3 regions of the Pseudoalteromonas sp. 68 DY56-GL68 genome follow, and region 2 is predicted to be linked to each of the others. Evidence: predicted binding sites of a transcription regulator. Region 2 holds the regulator's gene; each other region holds the start of a gene.

Region 1 (2,283 bases), on a different contig from region 2:
TTTCATCTGAATGCCAAATTTTACCTTGATGAGTATCAATAACTAACAGCTCACCAGGGCCAACACGGCCTTTTTCAACGACCTCGTCTGGTGCATAGTCCCAAATCCCCACTTCTGAGGCGAGTGTTATAAAACCATCTTGGGTGATCACATAACGCGCTGGGCGTAAGCCGTTACGGTCAAGGTTACAGGCTGCAAAACGGCCATCAGACATAACAATACCAGCAGGGCCATCCCATGGTTCCATATGCATTGAGTTAAAGTCGTAGAATGCACGTAGATCTTCATCCATAGCACGGTTTTTTTGCCATGCTGGCGGCACAAGCATACGCATTGCACGGAATAAATCCATGCCACCCGCTAAGAACAGCTCAAGCATATTGTCTAAGCTTGAAGAGTCAGAACCGCTTTCGTTAACGAACGGTGCAGCTGATTGCAAATCAGGGATAAGTGGTGAGGCAAACTTATACGCACGGGCACGGGCCCACTGGCGGTTACCTTGAATAGTATTAATCTCACCATTGTGTGCTAAATAACGAAATGGCTGCGCTAATGGCCAACGAGGTTGTGTATTAGTAGAAAAACGTTGATGGAATACACAAATCGCACTGGTCATGCGAATGTCAGCTAAATCTAAATAAAAGTTAGGTAAGTCAACAGGCATCATCAAGCCTTTATAGACAGTTACCAAACCAGATAAGCTGGCAATATAAAAATGTTCATCGTTTTCAAGGCGCTTTTCAGCACGACGACGCGCAACATATAAACGGCGTTCTAAATCTTTTGGACGCCAGCCTTCTGGGGCGCTAACAAAAATTTGTTCAAAGCCTGGTAGTTGTTTTTTTGCAATTGGCCCTAAACATGACGCATCGGTCGGTACTACGCGCCAGCCTTGAATGCTCAAGGTTTCTTTTTCGAGTTCTTCACTCAACACATCTTTAGCTGTTTGCGCAAGTACAGGATCGGCATTCAAAAATACCATGCCTACGGCGTAGTTCTTTCCTAGATGCCAGTCATGTTCGCTAGCAATAGCACGAAAGAAACTATCGGGCTTTTGCATTAATAAACCACAACCATCACCGGTTTTACCATCGGCAGAAATACCGCCACGGTGCTCCATGCGATCAAGCCCTGTGATTGCTGTTCGGATCAAGCGGTGACTCGCTTGCCCATTGACTTGGGCTATCAAGCCAAAGCCACAATTATCTTTTTCTAATTTTGAGTCGTATAACATAGACCCCTCCCCTTGCTACAACGACCAGCCCTTTAGTCTCTTGTGACAGGGCTAGCAGACGAACAAAACTATCGCCAAATAATCTCTGAGTCAATAGAGTTTTGAATACATATTCATATTCATGAATATTTCTCATTTAAATGCACTTAGTAAATTCTATGCTAATTTTTTACATTTAGACGTATTTTCACCGTTATTTTTTTATGACACTGGTGTCATATTTAACAACTTGTAAAAGAAAAATTTCAAAAACCACTCTTTACGTTAACGTAAACTGATAATCAAAATGAATAAATATTCACTTTGTGAATGATAATGCAGAATTTAGATATCACCTACTCACATAAACCAGACTCGCTGGACACTTGCTGTAACTCTTTCGATAGCTATTTACGCTTACACTCCTAAAAGCTTGCTCTTTACGCACACGTAAACCCACTTTTTAAAAAGTGTCCGCTGCGGACACTTTTTCTGTCCGCGGACATTGAAATAACATCAACAAGATAAATAAACCCCTTATAAATCAACAAAGTAAAAGTTGGCATGTTGTTGGTATATAAGATCACATCAGCAGATTTAAGGACATGACATGTTCACTTTTAGTTTATTTATTGCATCGCCACTCACCATGCTAGTAGTGGGTTTCATGATTATGTTAGTTGAAAACATTAAGGAACTATGATGATAAAAGATACCAGTGCTCAGGATATCTCGGTGACAAAGAAGAATAACTTTGCAAAACCAGTTGCACTAATTATCGGTGTATTATTAATTGGCTCGGTTGGTATAGGTAGTATTTTTGCAGACACCGAAGGCAGTATTTCCGTTGAAAAAGCAAGCCTACAAATCAGCAAAGTAACTCAGCAACCTCTCATTAGAGATGTCGCCGCCAGTGGCAAAATCGTTGCTGCAAATGCGCCCAAAGTATACAGCCCTGAACGCGGTTTTGTGGATTTGAAAGTAAAAGCAGGTGACAGCGTAAAAAAAGATGACGTCATCGCAATAGTAAAAAGCCCTGAGCTAACAAATGAGCTAAAACAGCAACAATC
Region 2 (2,283 bases):
CACAGTGAACATGTTGTAAGCGTACAACCGTTCGATTTATTTGTGCAAATCCGCTCTGACCGTGAAGACGTCAATCATTTATTTGCTCTGCAAATTTTAAAATTGTTTACACCGGATGTTGAACTGGTGGAGCAAGTTCGTAATTTTCGTTTTTTAGATGGGCGAGATTTTAATGGTTTTATCTACGCCGGCGACACGCCCCACGGAAGACAAAAACGCAGTACGGCACTAGTCAATAAACCAGGACATTTTGAAGATCAAGGTAGTTATATTCATGTGCAGCGGTTTGTCCACGACCTAACGGTGTGGCAGTACTTGTCTTTATCAGAACAAGAGCAAATAATGGGGCGTACTCGCCTTGATAATACCTTGGTTGTGCCGGCAATTGAGACGAGCCATGCAGTGAGATCAGAGCTTAAAGACGAGCATGGTCAGCCGCTATTACTCAATCAGAGTATGCCATTTGGCGACGTTCACAAACAGGGCATACTTATGGTGTCGTGTGCCGCGCAAGGTGACTCGTTTGAACATGTACTGAAAAGTCGTTTAGGGCAGGGCGAGCATTATGATCATTGGCTTGATTTCACACAAGCTGATATGGGATCGGCATTTTTCGCCCCGTCAGTGAATTTTCTAAAGCAACTTTAAACTGTATCGAATAAGGTTCGAACACGCTCAAGCGTAACGTCAATTTCAGAGACCTTTGCAGGGGCAATAAAAATAGTATCGTCACCTGCAATGGTTCCCAGCACACCGTCTGCTTTACCTAATGAATCAAGTAAACGTGCAATAAGCTGTGCAGCACCTGGACTGGTGCGAATGATGATCATCATTTCGTTATGCATAATGTCAATAACAAGCTGACGTAGTGGGCTTTTCGCTGTTGGTACGCCCATTTCAGCCGGTAAGCAATACACCATTTCTTGTTTCGCGTTACGAGTACGTACCGCACCAAATTTACTCAACATGCGCGAGACTTTACTCTGGCTGATATTATCGAAGCCTTGCTCTTTTAATGCATCTACAATTTCGCCTTGTGAGCCGAAGTTTTCTTCTTTTAATAACGATTTAAACGCTTTGATTAGTGCTTCTTGTTTATCTTGAGGTTGCATGCTGTCGTATCTTTATTCATAAAATGTGAGGTAATTCTACACAATTATGCATACTTATGCAGTATTTGTTTGAATTTGTCGGCCAAATGAAGACACTTTACAGCATAGTTTACAACTATGGTCGAAATTATATGCGAAATAAGCAGGATAAATTTGTTTTTAGTCGCTAATTTCATTATCTTTAGGGCCACAAGTATTTCCTACCTCAAATTACGGAGAATTCCAATGAAAGTTGCTGTTTTAGGCGCAGCTGGCGGTATCGGCCAAGCATTGTCTTTATTATTAAAAACAAGTTTACCTGCAGGTTCTGAATTATCGTTATACGATGTTGCCCCTGTTGTTCCTGGTGTAGCGGTTGATCTTTCTCACATCCCAACAGACGTTAAAGTTGAAGGCTTTGGTGCTGACAACCTAGACGATGCTTTAGTTGGTTGTGATATCGTTCTTATCCCAGCGGGTATGCCGCGTAAGCCGGGTATGGACCGTGCGGACCTTTTCAACGTAAACGCAGGTATCATCAAAACATTAGCTGAAGGCATCGTTAAAAACTGCCCTAAAGCGTTAGTAGGTATCATCACTAACCCAGTTAACGGTACTGTGCCAATCGTTGCTGAAGTATTCAAAAAAGCGGGTACTTACGATGCGAATCGTGTATTCGGTATCACAACACTTGACGTGATCCGTTCAGAAGCATTTGTTGCTGAGCTTAAAGGTTTAAGCGCTACAGACGTTAAAGTTCCAGTGATCGGTGGTCACTCAGGTACGACTATTCTTCCTCTTCTTTCTCAAGTGGAAGGTGTTACTTTCACCGACGAAGAAGTTGCAGCATTAACACCACGTATCCAAAATGCGGGTACTGAAGTTGTTAACGCTAAAGCGGGTGGCGGTTCAGCGACGCTTTCAATGGGTGCAGCTGCAGCTCGTTTTTGTATGTCTTTAGTTAAAGGCTTACAAGGTGAAGAAGTTGTTGATTACGCATACGTTGCAGTTGAGAACGGCGACGCAGCATACTTCGCACACCCAGTACGTTTAGGTAAAAACGGTGTTGAAGAAATCCTTTCTTACGGTGAGTTAAGTGCTTTTGAAGAGCAAGCTAAGAATGATATGTTAGCGACACTTAACAAAGACATCCAAGAAGGTGTTGATTTCATCAACGGTTAATACCCAGATG
Region 3 (2,283 bases), on a different contig from region 2:
TGAGCGACGCACTAAATAGCCTTGCTGCTCAAGGGGTCTAATAAGGTTAATGATACCAGTTATATCAGAGATAGTCGCGCTACGAAGTTGCTCTGAACTTTGTGGTGCGATTTGTGTACCAATACCATCTAAAGAGAACAATTCTTGTAGTAACGCGCCATCTTCTTTGTAACTCACTAGGTGGCAGCGATGCACACCGCCTCGGCAAGCATCAATTGCTGCTTGTAAGAAAACAGTCGCACTTAAACAGGAATCAGCTTGCTTGCGGTAATTCGCTAAAACACGCTCCGCTTCGTTTGGCATCAGCTCAGCGATTGCTTCGCCATTTTCATCTAAAATACCGGCCTCTTCGCAGAAGCCTAGCATTTTATCGGCACGCAGTTTTAACGCAACTTGAGTAGCAATTTCTTCTGCGGTTAAATTAAAACTTTCACCGGTAACCGATGCCGCAATCGGCCCTAATAGTACAATACCGTTATTATTTAACTGATGGCGAATACCCTCTACGTCGATGCGCCTCACTCTTCCTGAGTGATGATAATCAACCCCTTCATCCACACCTAGTGGCTGTGCTATGACAAAGTTGCCACTTACCACATTTAAAAATGAGCCTGACATAGGTGTACTACTAAGAGACGTTGATAGTCGTGCCGTAATATCAAATTGCATCGCACCTGCGACTTTTTTAATGACATCAAAGGTGGCGTTATCCGTTACGCGTATCTCATTGTGGAACTGACTAATTATGCCAACTTGCTCAAGTGCTGCATTAAATTGTGGTCGTGCGCCAAACACTAAAACAATTTTAATACCTAGGCTGGTAAGTAATGCAACATCGTTGATAATGCTGCGACAACCAGGCTGATCTATTGCCTCTCCACCAAGCATTACAACAAAAGTTTTGCCTCTGTGGGCATTAACATAAGGAGTTGACTGACGAAATCCATCGACCAATTCAGTGGTACGCACGTAATATTTACCTTGTAATATCGGATGTTTTTAATAAAAACGAATAAACAAGGCACCAGTCTAAAGAATTTATATTCACAAATAAAGCATTATTATTCTCATTTCATGAATAAATTTTGACATCGATAGGTAACAATATACCAGATACAAAAAAGGCTCGCATAAGCGAGCCTTTTTAAGAGATTAAAACTGATTACCAGCCTGTTTTCTCTTTAAGTGCATTACCTATATCAGCTAATGAACGTACAGTTTTTACGCCCGCAGCTTCTAATGCAGCAAATTTCTCATCAGCAGTACCTTTACCGCCTGCGATGATTGCACCAGCGTGACCCATACGTTTACCTGGAGGTGCAGTAACACCCGCAATGTAAGAAACAACAGGTTTAGTCACGTTGTGCTTGATATACTCAGCAGCTTCTTCTTCTGCAGTACCACCGATTTCACCGATCATAACGATTGCTTCAGTTTGCTCGTCTTTTTCGAACATTTCTAAAACGTCGATGAAGTTAGTGCCTGGGATTGGGTCACCACCGATACCAACACATGTTGATTGGCCGAAACCAGCATCAGTCGTTTGTTTAACCGCTTCGTAAGTAAGTGTACCAGAACGTGATACGATACCTACTTTACCAGGCTTGTGGATATGACCAGGCATGATACCAATCTTAGTTTCACCCGGAGTGATAACACCAGGGCAGTTAGGACCGATCATACGAACACCAGTTTGGTCAAGCTTAACTTTAACGTCAACCATGTCTAGTGTTGGGATACCTTCAGTGATACAAACGATAAGCTCGATGCCTGCATCAATAGCTTCTAAGATAGCATCTTTACAGAAAGGAGCTGGTACGTAAATAACAGATGCAGTTGCACCTGTTGCTTCTACAGCGTCACGTACTGTGTTGAATACTGGAAGACCTAGGTGCGTTTGACCGCCTTTACCTGGGCTTACACCACCAACCATTTGTGTACCATACTCAAGCGCTTGCTCTGAGTGGAAAGTACCTTGGCCACCTGTGAAACCTTGACAGATAACTTTTGTATCTTTATTGATTAATACAGACATTATTTGCCCTCCGCAGCAGCAACAACTTTTTCAGCTGCGTCTGTTAGTGACTCAGCAGCGATGATGTTAAGGTCAGAACTTGCAAGAACTTCACGACCTAGTTCAGCGTTAGTACCTTCTAAACGTACTACTACAGGAACATTTACACCTACTTCTTTAACTGCGCCAATGATACCTTCTGCGATCATGTCACAACGTACGATACCACCAAAGATGTTAACTAAAACAGCTTTAACGTTGTCGTCAGA

The links. Region 2 encodes ArgR, which controls arginine synthesis, uptake and breakdown. Its sites were predicted from a motif close to ANTGAATANNTATTCANT; they were not measured.
Region 1: a site for ArgR is predicted at 1,335-1,352, ahead of gltB (glutamate synthase large subunit). Genes of this name have one in related genera too.
Region 3: a site for ArgR is predicted at 1,032-1,049, ahead of argA (amino-acid N-acetyltransferase). Genes of this name have one in related genera too.

The regions. Positions count from the first base shown of each region.
Region 1 is NZ_JAOCZL010000018.1:48,334-50,616, forward strand. Features, by position in the region: gene gltB (glutamate synthase large subunit) at 1-1,234, opposite strand, end outside; gene NYF15_RS08680 (efflux RND transporter periplasmic adaptor subunit) at 1,916-2,283, shown strand, end outside.
Region 2 is NZ_JAOCZL010000008.1:219,230-221,512, reverse strand. Features, by position in the region: gene NYF15_RS06340 (Dyp-type peroxidase) at 1-648, shown strand, start outside; gene argR (transcriptional regulator ArgR) at 645-1,112, opposite strand; gene mdh (malate dehydrogenase) at 1,338-2,273, shown strand.
Region 3 is NZ_JAOCZL010000021.1:377,826-380,108, forward strand. Features, by position in the region: gene argA (amino-acid N-acetyltransferase) at 1-969, opposite strand, end outside; gene sucD (succinate--CoA ligase subunit alpha) at 1,163-2,035, opposite strand; gene sucC (ADP-forming succinate--CoA ligase subunit beta) at 2,035-2,283, opposite strand, start outside.